Regions from separate parts of the Priestia sp. FSL W8-0001 genome, predicted to be linked through region 3. Evidence: riboswitches for the same ligand, from Rfam matches in the RefSeq annotation. Region 3 holds a riboswitch; each other region holds the start of a gene.

Region 1 (3,827 bases), 2.5 Mb from region 3:
TATAAGGCTGAAAGAAATACTGTTGCACAATAAGAGAAAAGAGAAGTGTTCCGAGAATGATGGAGCAGTAGATTATGATTTCTCGTTTTATGCGAGTTTTTCTCAATATAAGAGCACCTTCTTTTTTTAAGTGAATCGTTTTGTTAAATCAAATAGAAAGAATAAAGAACAGAATTGATTGTACCATTGTTAGCTAAAGATTTCCATTTGTATATGCGTGTTATTCATATTTTCATAGGAGGGAAGACGCATGCAATGGGTCGTGATTTTCACTCCGGATTGCTCGCTTTCCGCAGGGTTCGGTCTGAGCTTCTTCGTAAACTGCGGGATCTCAGAGCACTCGCTAGTCCTGCAGGAGTCTCGCATCTTCCGTTTCAATCACGGGCTTCTTGAGTAGGAGGGAAACTACGTATCTCTATAAGTGTTTGGGTGTGGAAGAAGGACGAGCGCACGCAACGAGTCGTGATTTTCACTCCGGATTGCTCGCTTTCCACGTGGCTCACGCCTGCCTTCCTCGTCATTGCGTTTCTGCGGGGTCTCAAGCCGTCTTGGTAATTCCGTAGGAGTCAAACATTTCCCATTTCACTCACAGGCTACTGACATAGCTAATACACCCTTTATTATAATAATTGGTTATAAGGGGTAAGGAGGAAAAACAAAAAACCCTGCCCTCCCGTAGTGTTGGGAAAGCAGGATTTTAGTATATCTCTATATTAAGCTGATGGTTCACCTTGTGTTGATAAAGGTTTTTCTAGATCAGCTTGTGGTTCTGAGTGAGTGGCTAGTTGCGTTTCTAGTTCGGCAATTCGTTTTGTTTGTTGCTTGTTTTTACTTTTAAGCTGAGTGATTTTAACAAAGCTTAGTGAAGCAGCGACGACACCACCGAATACAGCCGATGTTAAAATAATTAAAATAAGTGGCCAGTCTTGTGAGCCAAAGACATAGTTAAATTGAACTGGCTCATTGTTGATGACAGCTAAGATAGCAATAATAAGAGCGAAAATAAGACCTAAAATGAAAAAGCTTTGTCCTTTCATTAGGTGCACATCCTTTCTGAAGATAGATAAAGGAGCAAAATTAAATTTTATACTACCTTTACATATACTTAACCTATATTATTCAACTATAAACATTTTTTATTATAATTAAGTTTTAACAAAACACAATATGCAAAAACACCCGTCCTTTGTGTAGTTTAGGATGGGTGTTTTGCTGTTAGCTGATTAGAATGCTTGTAAGCTATTTTCTTCTAACCATTGTTTACGCTCTGCTGCATCTTCAAATAATGAGTCTGCATCTGTAAATTGTGAAGCAATCACATATTCAATTGTTGTTAATGGTGCTAGAAGTAGACGCCAGTTCAATACTAGCTCACCGTTTTCCATCGTTGCATATGTATCTTGCAGTTCCTTCCACGCTACAGAGTCAGGTGCATCTGCTGCTTGTTTTTTCACTGTTTTTAGTGCTTCGCTGAATTTTTCATTTGCTCGTCCTTGGTACCATTCTGTTAAAAGGTTTTGAATTCCCTCGTTTGTTTCTTGTTCAGACCAGGATGATGGCACTGTTGCGATAAATTTAGCACGGAACGTCATCTCAGGTTGCTCCACATTATCACGAACGATGTTTAAGCGGTACTGACGACCTAAATACGAAAATTTGTCATCGTTTTCAAAAGATGACGTCTTTGCTTTAGGTGCAGCTGGCGTTTTGTTCTCAGTTTTTGCTTTTTCGGCTTTTTTAGCAGCTGGTTTTTTTGCTTCGGTTGGTTGATTACCACCGTTAAGTTGTTTTAAAATCCAAGTCGCTTTACGAGAAATAACAGAGCGAACGTTGTGCTCGTTTAAGCCTCGTGGGATAATTACGGTTACCCCTTCATTGTCACAAATTTGGACCGTAATATCGGTTTTATTTGGAACGACTTTAATTTTGTAGTCAATTGTTTGATTGCCAATTTGATACGTATACATATAGTTTTTCGTGCTCCTTTCTACAAATCTTCATTTTATAAGCAAAGGTAGAGTTTGGTCAAATGAAAGAATAATCAGAAAATTATCCAAGGATTTAATTAAAGAATTACATTACGTTTTTTTTGTTAGTTTTTACGTAAAGAAAGGAAAATATTCTCGCTTTACTATGCATAGGTTAAAAAGAGTGACAAAACTGAAAAAAAGAAAAATTTAAAAAATACTCTTGCTAAATAGGAGATATTTGGTATAATGAAATCTAATTTAAAAAGTTATCACGAGTGGACGAGAGATCTGGCTCTATGACTCCACAGCAACCTACCAACGTAAGGTGCTCCTACCAGCAAAGCATTAGCTTTGGGTGATAAGACGGGTGAAAGCTCATTTTGCATCTAAAGCAAAATGAGCTTTTTTGATTTTATTAGAAGGAGAGATACGGATGACACAAACGATTATAAAGAATCATGAAGAAGTGCTAAACGATGTATTAAATCAATTGAAGGAGATTAATGATTTTACCTGTAGAAAGCTTGAGACGTTTTACGAAATTGTAGTAAAGAGCGGAAGGGATACGTATGCCATTGGAATTGACTGCAAAGTTATTGAGGGCTACACAGAAGAAGGTTTAAAAGAAGCTTGTATAGCAAAATTAAAGCGAGTTGGATGGCTGAAAGGTACATACGCTTAAGGTTGTATTCATATCAATTGCAGTCTTGTCTATAATCATGATAAGATGCTTATCTTCTCTCTTTTCTTTTTTCGTTGAAAAGAGATGATATTTGTCGAAATTTTTACACAAAATAACCGTTACAACTTGGTTGGAATTGTGGTAAGGTATAAAACAAGAATATTCTAACAATTTTAAAAGGAGGCTGAACATGGAGCTGTTAATTGAGCACGGAAATGACGAAGGTAGCGAACAATTTATTGATCGCGTACTAGACTTCTTAGAGGACGACGAATAAAAGCCTAGAAGATTGCTTCTGGGCTTTTATTCGTCGTAAACGTAAATGTATTGTAAAAGAGAAAAAGAGCTTATATTAAGTCAGAAAAGCATTATAAGCTTAAGGGTTATTTTATTAAAGATTGCTAAACTTTCGCCATTTCCCCCTTCACGTAATGAAATCTTATGGTATTTACTTTTTAATTTGAGAATGTGCTATTTTCGTCAATTTTATTTCCAAAGCAATAAAATTGACGAAAATGGTAATTTTTATGTTATGGATATATAGGAAATTAATTGTAATGGATGTAGAATTAAAAAGGAGGGGGAATTATATGAACGAGCTTTTTATAGCGGTGTTAGCACTTTTCTTACTATGTTTATCAGCATGTAGCAATTCACGGGAACAATTAGTGAGGGAGTTTAGTAAATATAAAGAATTAGAAGGATTAGACGTGCTGTTACAAACAACTCCACAACCTGTTGCAAACTCTTTATTAGCTTTTTATGAAACAATCGATCATAAATTTGGAGTGGTAGAATTTGATGGAGATAATAACTTAAAATCGGAAAAGAGAATTGAAAATATTACAATAAGTACACGGTGAAATTCTTAGATGATAAAGAGGAAGCAGTATACATTGAGCAAGTTGAATTTTATAATGTGACGTTAGATGAGCTTTTGAAAAAACAGTCAAGCACTGAACAAGTAGCTGAAGATAAATCAGAGAGCGAACTATATGAAGAAGAGAAAGAAGCTGATGATTTAAAAGCTCCTTCTGATCCCGGTTTCGTTGTTGGCCTCATCTTAATAGTGAGGAGCGTCTTTTTAGATTTGGGTGTGCTTTCAATTCAACTATACTGTTGGTTATCGGTTTAGGTACTATGGTGTTTTATGATGAAATCGTCCAGGTATTTCA
Region 2 (3,827 bases), 1.1 Mb from region 3:
TCATATTGATGAGCGTATGTATCAACTATCAAAAGAATTATCAATCTAAACGATATAAAGGCGAGACTTCTTATAGAGGAGTTTCGTCTTTTTTTAGTTTCAAACCAGTACCTTCACAATGCTTACACTTTTTTGTGTAGAATATGCCAGGAATAATCATTACTTTCCCAAGCCCTTTGCAAAAGGTACATATCAGCTCAAACCCCATAATGCCATCATTCCTTTTATTTAGTATAGCATTTCTGTTTATTAGTATAACACAAAAGCGTAAAAATTTTTAGAAAATTTAATTTTTATATCGCTTTCTTCAATGGAATAAAAAATAGTAGAGCTGTTATAATTGATAGAAAAGGAGTGAAGGACATGTTTAAGCGAATTTTATTAGCTTCAGATGGGTCTGAACACGCTGCTAGAGCAGCTGAAAAAGCGGTTGCTTTAGCCAGATTAACTGATCGAAGCTTTGTTCAAGTGATATATGCAGTAGAAGGAGATAGTAGGTTAAACACGCTTGGAAAAGATGAAGCAAGAGAAAAGCGTATCCAAACAACACAAGAAGTTTTAGAGAAATCTGATATAGAGTATGAAATTACGTTTATTCATGGAGATGCTGCTAAAACAATTATTCAATTTGCTAACAACAATCGCTTTGATGTTGTAGTAGTTGGAAGCCGAGGCTTAAATCCAGTAAAAGAAATGTTTTTGGGGAGCGTGAGCCATAAAATTGCTCAACATGTGAAGATACCCGTATTGATTGTAAAGTAGGAGAGAGCGCCAATGAATATGCAAGTTGAAGAGTTAAAGAAACGAATTGGAGAGGCAAGTCGGATTTGTGTCTTTACGGGAGCGGGAATAAGTACAGAGTCGGGCATACCTGATTTTCGCTCGCAAAACGGATTGTATCGAAAAAACCTAGAATTTTCAGATGTGATTTCTACTTCTTTTTATCAGAACAATCCGGTACTTTTTTGGGAGCTATTTAAAGAGATTTTTCGTGTGAAGCTGCTTGATGAATATGAACCTAACTCAGGTCATTACTTTATAGCAGAATTAGAAGAAGAAAAGACCGTGCATGTGATTACACAAAATATTGACGGCTTGCATCAGAAAGCAGGAAGCACGAATGTATATGAAATTCACGGAACAATTAAGCGAGCACATTGTCAAAAATGTGGAAGTGAGTTTGGGTTAAATTTTCTAACCAAAGTTGAATTACCGAGCTGTACGTCGTGTGAAGAGGCACTAAAGCCCAATGTAGTTTTATTTGGAGATTCAATTCACTGGTTTGAAGAAGCTGTAGAGGCAGCTTTACAAAGTGATTTATTTATTGTCATGGGTTCATCTTTGCAGGTAACACCCATTAATCAAATTCCTTTATTAGTTAGAAAACATGGTCAGGTACCAATGGTCATTATTAATAAAGAGCCAACTTACTATGATTATGTGTTTGATAATCAAATACACCTCCCAATCGGTGAAGTTGTAACGGCTTTAAAGAGTGGGAAGTGAAAAAGCACGCTACGGGCAGCGTGCTTTTTTTTAAACTTCAAAATAGATAGCGAAGCAGAACACAGAAATGACCAGAAAAAACGCTGAATGCAACTTGCTTTCTTTAAACGTCAAAACAGCTTCAATAAATAAAAATAAACTTAGCATTAATTGAATGTATGGTAAATAAGCAATATAGTTGGTAGAATCACTGTTCTGAAAAGCGATTATTCCGTATACCACAGCTCCGATTAAAAAGGCATATTTTAATAGTTGTAATCCTTTAACTAACATCTTTGTGAGGTTCCTCCTTATTTAAAACCTAGGTCACATGATTATAACATATATTATATAGATGTAGACAACTAAAGTGACGCGATATGTTTGACCACGGTCTATCTTTCATGAACTCAAAAGGATATGAACCACTTCTGAATACTGAATAAAAAATTTTTTATTTCTGATTTTTCAAATTCCTTGTTGACAGACTAAGAAAGTAGGTGTAATATTTTCCCTAGTTAATTAATTGAATATTCTTATCTCGAGAGGCGGAGGGACTGGCCCTGTGAAGCCTCGGCAACAGACTGTTAAAGTACTGTGCCAATTCCAGTAGCAATTTGCTTGAAGATAGGAGAAGAACCAATAACGACTATTAACCTCTTCTTATCTTTAAGAAGAGGTTTTTTATTTTGAACAGAAAGAGGGAATAGAACCATGACAAAGACATTAGTGAAAGCTCCATTTAAAGCTGATCATGTAGGGAGCTTTTTAAGAACAACTCCTCTCAAAGAAGCAAGAGAAGCCTATACAAATGGTCAGATCAGTAAAACGACTTTAAAATCTGTAGAGGACCAGGAGATTGAAAAGCTTGTCCAAAAACAAATCGAAGTGGGACTTAAATCTATCACTGACGGAGAATTTAGACGTGCATGGTGGCACTTAGATTTCTTATCAGGTCTAGATGGTGTAGAAGAGTTTGAAACGGAGTATATTAGTCAATTTAAAGGTGCCAAAACAAAAAATAAAGCAATCAAGGTAGTTGGTAAAGTAGATTTCAACCATCATTATATGCTGGAACATTTTACATTTTTAAAAGAAGCTGTTGAACAATATGGTGATGGAAGCCAAGTTGCTAAGTTTGCTATTCCAAGTCCCAACATGTTATTCACTCGAATTCAAGAGGATACTTACTACAATGGGGATAGAGAACAGTTTTATCATGACACGGTAGTTGCTTATCAAAAAGCAATTCAAGCTTTTTATGATGCAGGCTGCCGCTACTTACAGTTAGATGATACTTCATGGATTGATTTTGTTTCTGAAGAACGTATAGATGCAGTTGTTGAGAAGCTGGGTATGGATGTAAAAGATATTATTGATACGAGAGTCAACTGCTTAAACGATGCGATTTCTAAAAAGCCGGAGGATATGGTCATTACGATGCACATTTGTCGCGGAAACTTTAGATCTACGTATATTACCAGTGGTGGCTACGATACTATTTCAGACGCAATTTTTGCTAACTTGCATGTAGATGGGCTTTTCCTTGAATATGATGATAATCGTTCAGGAGATTTTGAGCCATTAAAAAGTTTTACACGTAACAACCAAACAGTTGTATTAGGACTAGTAACATCTAAATTTCCTACATTAGAAGATGCAGAGGTTATTAAACAAAGAGTTAAAGAAGCGAGTGCATCTATTCCTCTAGAAAACTTGTCACTGAGTCCACAATGCGGGTTTGCAAGTACGGAAGAAGGAAACGAACTAACAGAAGAAGAGCAATGGAATAAAATTAGTCACGTCATTAAAATTGCTCAAGATATTTGGGGCGCTAACTGAAGAATAAGAGTTGTTTCTTAATTTTACATAAGAATCCAATTAGATCTTTCTTTTCGTTGTAGTAAAATTGGAAAAAGCTGCGTTTATAAATGATGCAGCTTTTTTTGTGTATTGATAGCGTAACTGCAAATTATCTACAGGTAACATAATATTTATTGGGTAAGATAGCGAACTGTCACGCTAAAGAAACGAAAGATTCTTGATAGATGTATTTATCTTGCAGAATGCTTAAGTTTCAGAGTTGACTCGCAATTGCCTTAAAGGTATTGTATACACACCAAATGTCGAATAGTTTATTTCTTCATATAATAAAAATAATCAGTGATAAGTAGTTTAAGGAACTCATACTGTAATAATAAGTGAAAATTCTGTCATTATCGAAATGTAAAAGCTGAATATGTGAAAGGAATGTTCTTATTGGGAATCAGGAGTAGACTAGGGTTGTTTTTGTTAGGCATTTGTTTAAACGCAATTGCATTCGTTAGTCTTATCATGGAATT
Region 3 (3,827 bases):
ATGACTTGTTTCTTGTTGCATCCCTCTTGCCAACTCCATTCGTCATAGTTTTCATCATTAGTATGGATGATACAAATCGGAGTTATGCTTAACGCTAAAAATAGAAAAAATCGACCAGGCCTAAACCTAGTCGATTTTAATCTGTTTATTCGTTTACAGGAAGCACTGCGCCTTTATACTTCTCTTCGATGAAGTCTTGAATTTCTTTTGAGTGAAGTACTTCTACTAACGCTTTTACTTCTTCTTTGTTTTCATCACCTTTACGAACTGTGATAATGTTTGCATATGGATTGTTTTCTTTTGATTCTACAGCGATTGGATCTTTAACAGGGTCTAAACCAGCATCTAACGCATAGTTTGCGTTAATAACAACCGCATCGCCTTCATTGTTGTTATACACTTGAGGTAATAAACCACCTTCAACGTCTGCTTTAAACGTTAAGTTTTTAGGGTTTTCTACAATATCATCAAGCGTTGCATCTTGCTTTTTAACGCCTTCTTTTAACTTAATTACGCCTTCTTTTTCAAAAATTGAAAGAATACGACCTTGTTCTGCTACTGCATCACGCATAATTACCGTACCGTTTTTCGGAAGGTCTTTTAATGACTTGTACTTTTTAGAGTAGATACCGATTGGTTCGATATGAATAGCTCCTGCACTTACAAAATCATAATTTGGGTTTTCTTCTAATACAGATTCTAGATAAGGAATATGTTGGAAGTAGTTCGCATCAATTTCTTTTCCATCTAGTGCTGTGTTAGGTAAAATATAATCTTGGAATGGTTTAATGTCTAACTCAATTCCTTTTTCCTCTAACAATGGCTTTGCTTCTTCTAAAATTTCAGCGTGAGGAATGTTTGACGCCCCCACCACAATTTTCTTTTCGTCTTCTGATGAATCTGACCCACTGCCTCCAGATGAACCACAAGCAGCTAAACCTAAAACTAAAGCAGATGATAAAGCAAATGTTGAAACCCATTTTTTCATAATATATTTCCTCCTCTTATCGTTTATCAATTTTAGACGTGATAAAATCACCAATAAACTGGATAATAAATACAATCACTAAAATTAAAACTGTCGCAACAAGGGTTACATCACTATTATTTCGCTGGAAGCCTTCTAAATATGCTAAGTTTCCTAAACCACCAGCTCCAACCGCTCCAGCCATTGCTGTATAGCCAATGAGTGCGATTGCTGTAACCGTCAAACCAGAAATTAAAGCAGGCATTGATTCTGGAAGCAGCACTTTAAAGATAATTGTGCTTGTTTTCGCTCCCATCGATTTTGCTGCTTCAATCACACCTTTATCAATTTCGCGAAGGCCGATTTCAACCATACGCGCGTAAAATGGTGCGGCTCCAACAATAAGAGCTGGCAAAGCTGCTTCTGCTCCTAGCATTGTTCCCACAATTGCTTTTGTAAACGGAATGAGCAAAATTAGTAAGATGATAAATGGAATGGATCGAAAGATGTTTACAAAAGCTCCTATAATAATATTAACGAAGCGGTTTTCCCAAAGCTGACCTTTGCCTGTTAAAAATAGAAGTAAGCCTAGCACAATTCCTAATATAAACGTGGCAACAACTGAGATACTTGTCATATAAAGTGTTTCAATCGTTGCTGCACTAAATTTATCATACGTTACGTTTGGGAATAATTCAGTTAGCATCCGTCATCACCTCAATTTCTACCTGTTGTTCACGGATGTACTCAATTACTTTATTAACCTCTGCTTCTTCACCATCTAAATGAATAAATAAGGTTCCATAAGAACCCGTTTGTGTATAAGAAACTTTCCCTTGTAAGATGTTAATCGTGACATCAAATGCTTTTAAAATGCTCGTAATGAGCGGTTGCTCCGCTTTTCCACCTACAAATGTGAGCTGAACAATTCGACCGCTTGGATAAAGTTCCTTCACCTGCTCCACTGTCTCAAACGTTTCTTCTGGCTCTGAAATTTGCTGTACAAATCGCTTTGTAATATTTTGCTGTGGTTTACGGAATACTTCAAGTACTTCTCCTTGTTCGACTACTTTTCCATTTTCCATCACAGCTACACGATGACAAATTTTACGGATTACGTGCATTTCATGCGTGATTAAGACAATCGTTAAACCTAGCTTTTCATTAATATCAACTAGCAAATCCAAGATCGAATCTGTTGTTTGTGGATCAAGTGCCGATGTTGCTTCGTCACATAATAAGACTTTTGGGTTATTAGCTAACGCTCTTGCAATTCCTACACGCTGTTTTTGCCCGCCGCTCAGCTGAGATGGGTAGGCATTTTCTCTACCTTCTAATCCAACTAGTTTAATGAGCTCGTTTACACGTTCTGCTCGTTTGTTTTTTGGAACACCGGCAATTTCAAGTGGAAACGCAATGTTTTCTTGCACGGTACGAGACCAAAGTAAATTAAAATGCTGAAAAATCATGCTAATTTCTTGGCGAGCTTGTCTAAGCTTAGCACCTTTAATTTTCCCAATTTGATTTCCTGCTACTTCTACTGTTCCAGAAGTAGGTGTTTCTAAACCATTTAATAAGCGAATAAGAGAGCTTTTCCCTGCTCCACTATATCCAATGATGCCGAAGATTTCACCTTTTGCCACTGATAAATTAACCTGATCAACGGCCGTGACTTTCCCACTTTTAGCATCATATATTTTCGTTACATCTTGTAACGTAATCATCTTCTTCACCTTCTTTGTTGACTTGCTCTGTCTGCTTAGTGTGTCCTTGCTTTTAGAAAATAAAAAAACCTTTCTACACGTGAGCAGAAAGGTTTTTGATAAAATCCTTTCTCTCATCTTTCAAAGCTTATGCTTTGCAGGAATTGGCACCATTTCAGTTAGTCTGACGGTTGCCGGGTTTCATAGGGCACAGTCCCTCCACCTCTCTTGATAAGAGTTAACGACAAATTATTGAAATTATTTTGTTTTCATCAAATATTCATTCATTTATGTTTGTGATTCTAGCATGTGTCAGAAAGGGTGTCAACAAAAAATGCGCATAGGATAATAATCCCATGCACACCCTTAAACAAATGTTTGTTTAACTAAGACGTTCCATTACGTATTCAACAGAGTGAAAAGCATACAGCTTCTGCTTCACTTCGCCATTTCCATATTCAATTAGGCATGGAACACTTTCAATTTCGAGCAAAGACGCTTTAGCAGGCATATAGTTTAAATTACTCATTCCGATTGTTAAGTCTGGAATAATCGCTTCTACTACTGTTAACATTTTTTTAGCTAGTTGGCACGTTCCACAAAGGGGTGTATGGAAAAAAATAACCGTACGCTCGTCTTTATTTAGCTTTTCGTCTAGCTGTTCCTCTGTCCACTCTTCCATGTTACTCATCCTTCTATATTAAAAATTCTGCGTTAACATCTATATTAGCACTTAAAAGTACCGTAGCAATATGATTTCTTGGGGCCGCCGCTACCTCACGATACATTTTATCGATATAAAGGTGCTCCGCTTCCGGAAGTTCTTTTTTAAACTGTTTCCGTAATTTATTGCCGGAATCATCTGAGTCAACCAAGATATACACATCTTTATCATACGTGGAATCGATAATCTCATCTAGCTTTGACAAGCTGATGGTTCCATTTGTACAAATAATCTCAATCGGTTCATTAATAATACTTTCGATTCGCTTTTTGTCAGACTTACCTTCTACAATAATTACTTTTTCAATTTCTATTAAACGCATCGTCATCACCTATGATTATCAGTTGTATAGTAACGTTATTCCTTTATGCTATACAATATTCGTTAATGTAACACAGTTCCCCTGTTTTTTAAAAGATTTTGCTGTAAAAAG
Region 4 (3,827 bases), 1.9 Mb from region 3:
ATTTATGGAAGGAGGTTGAATTCGAAGATTTTTATGATTTTTACGATTCAAAAAAGCGATAGAAACCTATCGCTTTTTCTAATTATTTATGTACAACCTCTTCAGTGATTGATCGACCTTTTGTCTGATCTATATCTAACCATTGCCACTCTTCATGTAGGCGAATCCTTCCGTCTGGCAAAACCTCCGGTGTAGAAAAGCATGTGCCTCCGCGAATTTCATAAGCTATGTTAACATGCTGATAGCGGAATGTAAGACAGCTCTTTTCGTCTATAGTCCCAACTAACGTCCCGATAAAACGTCTCCACCTTCATACGTTGCGTGAATAATTCTGCCTTCTTGCTCATAGCGAAAGGTCGTATGAGAAGATACTTCACCGTTATCCGTATTCTGTACAGAGCGAAACACTCGATTCCTAAAACAAATCATCCTTTCACCTCTTTTTCAATATTCTAACATTTTAACTCTAAAAAAAGATGACATCAACCCTTCTTTCCGGTTGATGTCATCTGATGAAATTAAGCTATTTGTTTTTTAGCAGGTTGTTTATGAGTAAGCTTTGGATAATTAAAGACAATCGCTAAAATTCCAAATATCGCTGTTAAGATTGGATAAAATGCGAATGGCATTAGTTCAACTGAGGATACTTTTGCAAATTCTGATGCAATTAGCATTTGCGCTCCATATGGAACAAGTCCCTGCACGCTACATGAAAATAAGTCAAGTATACTTGCTGACTTACGGTTATCGATTTCGTATTCATCTGCAATCTCTTTTGCTAAAGACCCGACCGTAATAATTGAAATTGTGTTATTAGCTGTCGAAAGATTTGTCGCGCTTACTAATCCAGCAATACTAAACTCTGCGCCTTTTCTTGTTTTAATATTACGTGTTAATAGCCCAAGCAAGAAATGGATCCCTCCATTATACTTAATAAGTTCAACGACTCCACCAATTAAGATGCTGAGAATAATGAGTTCAGCCATACCGCCAATTCCTGTTGTAATAGCTTTTGCAAAGGTTGCTAGCGTATAGCTTCCGTCTGCCAATCCAATAATTCCAGCTACAACAATACCCCCCTGTTAAAATTGCTAACACATTTAATCCAAGCAATGCTGCAACCAGCACTCCTATATAAGGAAGCATTTTTACAAAGCTAAAACTTTCAACATCTACATTAGAATTATTTCCAAGCGTCATTACTAATAAAAGAACCATTGTAATAATTGCTGCTGGTAATACAATTAGAAAATTCACTTTAAATTTATCGTTCATTTTTGTTTTTTGCGTACGAACCGCAGCAATTGTTGTATCAGAAATAATGGATAAATTATCTCCAAACATTGCACCGCCGATAACGGCTGCTACGGCTAGTGCTGCAGAAATATCCGTTTCAGCACTTACTCCAACTGCAATTGGTGCTAGAGCCGCAATGGTACCAGTAGAAGTACCCATCGCAAGTGAGATAAAAGCACCGATAAAGAATAATCCAACAACAAGCAAGCTTTGTGGCAAAACAGATAAAGCAAGGTTAACCGTTGAATCAACCGCTCCCATGCCGCTTGCTACTTCTGAAAAAGCGCCCGCCAGAATAAAGATAAAGACCATAATCATCAAGTCCGGATGACCTGCGCCTTTAGCAAAACGCTCAACCTTCGCATTTAGCGTTTCTTTCCGGTTCATCGCTAAGGCAACGATAGCCGCTACGATAATTGCTACAAGTACAGGAAGCTTATAAAAATCACCTGTAATAATCCCCGAGCCTACAAACAAAGCTAGAAATACTCCTAGCGGCAGCAGTGCCCAACCGTTTTCTTTTTGTTTTCCCATGTTTACACCTCTTTGCATAAATAAAAGACCTCTTCATCAAGAAGAGGCCCTCTTATAATTCTTTATAAGAATACGCTCTTCTCATCTTTCAAACAAAATTGTTTGCTGGATTTGGCACCGCACTCTGTGAGTCAGTTGCCGAGACATCATCGGGCCAGTCCCTCCGTCTCTCTTGATAAGAAGTATAATATTTTTTAAATTTATTATTCAAAATTAACTCTTAACTACTTTAATATCTTTTACTTTCCTTGTCAAACACTATTGTAGAAAAACAAAAAGAAAGAAAATTCAAATATCAATTCGCTACGTCTCGCTTTAAGAAAAACAGCCAAGCCGTTCCAACAAAGAAGATTAGATGAGCTATAATAATAAATAGAGAAAACGGTAGGGTCATCCCAGGGAAATACGTTTGATTTCCATCCATATATTGACTAAGGTTGGTGTTAGCAAACAGTAAAATAATTCCCCACTGTACTTGAAACTCAGATAAAATTCCAGCAAGCATTTTTGCTCCTACTCCAACAACAATGCCAAGACCAACTGCTAATGCACTATTTCTGAATACCGACGATAGCATAAACGCAAAAGCAACCATCATAAAGGTTTCAAGATATGAAACACCATATGCAATCCAGATACCTTGTCCTTCTTGACCATTAAAAGCTCCTCCTGAAAAGAAAATAATACCCCAAATGATTGAAAATAAAAAGAAGGCAGCCAAATAGTACAAGCTAATAAAAATGCTAGTCAGGTATTTGGATAAAAGAATAGTTGAGCGACTCTTAGGACGAATTAATAGAAGTTTAATCGTTCCTTTTTCAAATTCAGATGCAACAATCGATCCAGCAGCGGCTACAGCAAAAAATTGGACAATAATTAAAAAGTTTGAAGTGAAAGCAACAAAGCCTGGCAACGTTTCTGCAATTCCAGCATTCGTTGTAATAGTTCTCATTATAAGAGCCATTCCAAGCGTTAAGACAGCAATTGCCAGAAATACGACTTTTGTGCTTTTTTTCATAAACCACTTCATATGTTCATTTTGTATTAAATTAAGCATTGAAATCTCCTCCCGTAACAGACATAAACGATTGTTCTAGCGATTCATAAATTGGAGTAATTTGGTATACTTCAATGCCTTCTTCCACTAGAAGTTTATTAATAGCAGCAGCCTCTTTCGGTTGAGCTTGTACAGAAAGCTGCTTTTCTTTTATTGCACAAGTGTAGCCTTGATTTGATAGCAGATTTTCCGCTTTTTCTACAGCATCAACTGCAAATACAATCGTTAGGTTCTCTTCTATATTACGCTTAGCTAATTCTTGAACAGATAGCAGTCTGCCGTCTTGAATAATCCCTACGCGATCACACAAGGCTTCCACTTCTTTCAACAAATGGCTAGCAATAAGAATTGAAATTCCTTCTTCTTTGCACAACCGCTTTAAATATGTTTTAAATTCAATCATTCCTGCTGGATCCAAGCCGTTAGTAGGCTCATCTAGTAGCAGTAGTGACGGTTTATGTAGAATAGCTTGTGCAACTCCGAGGCGCTGACGCATTCCGAGTGAATAAGTCTTTACCGGTTGGTGAATGCTTTTTTCTAACCTTGTTAGCTCGACCACTTCATCGATTCGATTTGCAGACACACCGTGCATTCGTGCAAAATGCTTTAAATTTTGATAACCTGTCAAATATCCATAAAACTCCGGGTTTTCAATGATTGCACCAATTGATTTGACAGCTTCATTAAATTGTTTGCGCTGGTCATGATTGTTAATGGTAACGTCTCCTGTTGAACTTACTAAACCTACAACTGCTCGAATAAGCGTAGTTTTACCCGAACCGTTTGGACCTAGTAACCCAAAGATTTCTCCTTTTCGCACAGACAATGATACGTTATCCAAAATAATTTTATTGCCAATCTTTTTCGTGACGTTATGAACCTGTAGTACCTCTCTCTCTGACATAATGTTCATCCTCTCTTCTATGTAATCCGTCTTTTA

What was found. A riboswitch is a leader RNA that binds a small molecule or an ion and turns the genes downstream of it on or off. The one in region 3 is predicted to bind S-adenosylmethionine.
Region 1: another riboswitch for S-adenosylmethionine. It lies ahead of MKZ18_RS06215 (hypothetical protein); the one in region 3 lies ahead of MKZ18_RS19470 (methionine ABC transporter ATP-binding protein).
Region 2: another riboswitch for S-adenosylmethionine. It lies ahead of MKZ18_RS13960 (5-methyltetrahydropteroyltriglutamate--homocysteine S-methyltransferase); the one in region 3 lies ahead of MKZ18_RS19470 (methionine ABC transporter ATP-binding protein).
Region 4: another riboswitch for S-adenosylmethionine. It lies ahead of MKZ18_RS09435 (Na+/H+ antiporter NhaC family protein); the one in region 3 lies ahead of MKZ18_RS19470 (methionine ABC transporter ATP-binding protein).

The regions. Positions count from the first base shown of each region.
Region 1 covers NZ_JBBPAL010000001.1:1,182,331-1,186,157, forward strand. Annotated here, with positions in the region: gene lepB (signal peptidase I) at 1-106, opposite strand, end outside; gene MKZ18_RS06205 (LapA family protein) at 714-1,037, opposite strand; gene MKZ18_RS06210 (M48 family metallopeptidase) at 1,224-1,967, opposite strand; SAM riboswitch class I at 2,234-2,335, shown strand; gene MKZ18_RS06215 (hypothetical protein) at 2,404-2,652, shown strand; gene MKZ18_RS06220 (hypothetical protein) at 3,243-3,515, shown strand; gene MKZ18_RS06225 (hypothetical protein) at 3,512-3,787, shown strand.
Region 2 covers NZ_JBBPAL010000001.1:2,621,006-2,624,832, reverse strand. Annotated here, with positions in the region: gene pfkA (6-phosphofructokinase) at 1-49, shown strand, start outside; gene MKZ18_RS13975 (universal stress protein) at 364-762, shown strand; gene MKZ18_RS13970 (NAD-dependent protein deacylase) at 775-1,506, shown strand; gene MKZ18_RS13965 (hypothetical protein) at 1,537-1,779, opposite strand; SAM riboswitch class I at 2,019-2,119, shown strand; gene MKZ18_RS13960 (5-methyltetrahydropteroyltriglutamate--homocysteine S-methyltransferase) at 2,200-3,327, shown strand.
Region 3 covers NZ_JBBPAL010000001.1:3,689,515-3,693,341, forward strand. Annotated here, with positions in the region: gene MKZ18_RS19455 (carboxymuconolactone decarboxylase family protein) at 1-21, opposite strand, end outside; gene MKZ18_RS19460 (MetQ/NlpA family ABC transporter substrate-binding protein) at 146-988, opposite strand; gene MKZ18_RS19465 (methionine ABC transporter permease) at 1,005-1,673, opposite strand; gene MKZ18_RS19470 (methionine ABC transporter ATP-binding protein) at 1,663-2,691, opposite strand; SAM riboswitch class I at 2,802-2,908, opposite strand; gene MKZ18_RS19475 (thioredoxin family protein) at 3,053-3,352, opposite strand; gene MKZ18_RS19480 (toprim domain-containing protein) at 3,366-3,716, opposite strand.
Region 4 covers NZ_JBBPAL010000001.1:1,788,208-1,792,034, reverse strand. Annotated here, with positions in the region: gene MKZ18_RS09445 (hypothetical protein) at 1-62, shown strand, start outside; gene MKZ18_RS09440 (hypothetical protein) at 283-429, opposite strand; partial or broken gene MKZ18_RS09435 (Na+/H+ antiporter NhaC family protein) at 519-1,830, opposite strand; SAM riboswitch class I at 1,909-2,012, opposite strand; gene MKZ18_RS09430 (ABC transporter permease) at 2,126-2,887, opposite strand; gene MKZ18_RS09425 (ABC transporter ATP-binding protein) at 2,880-3,791, opposite strand.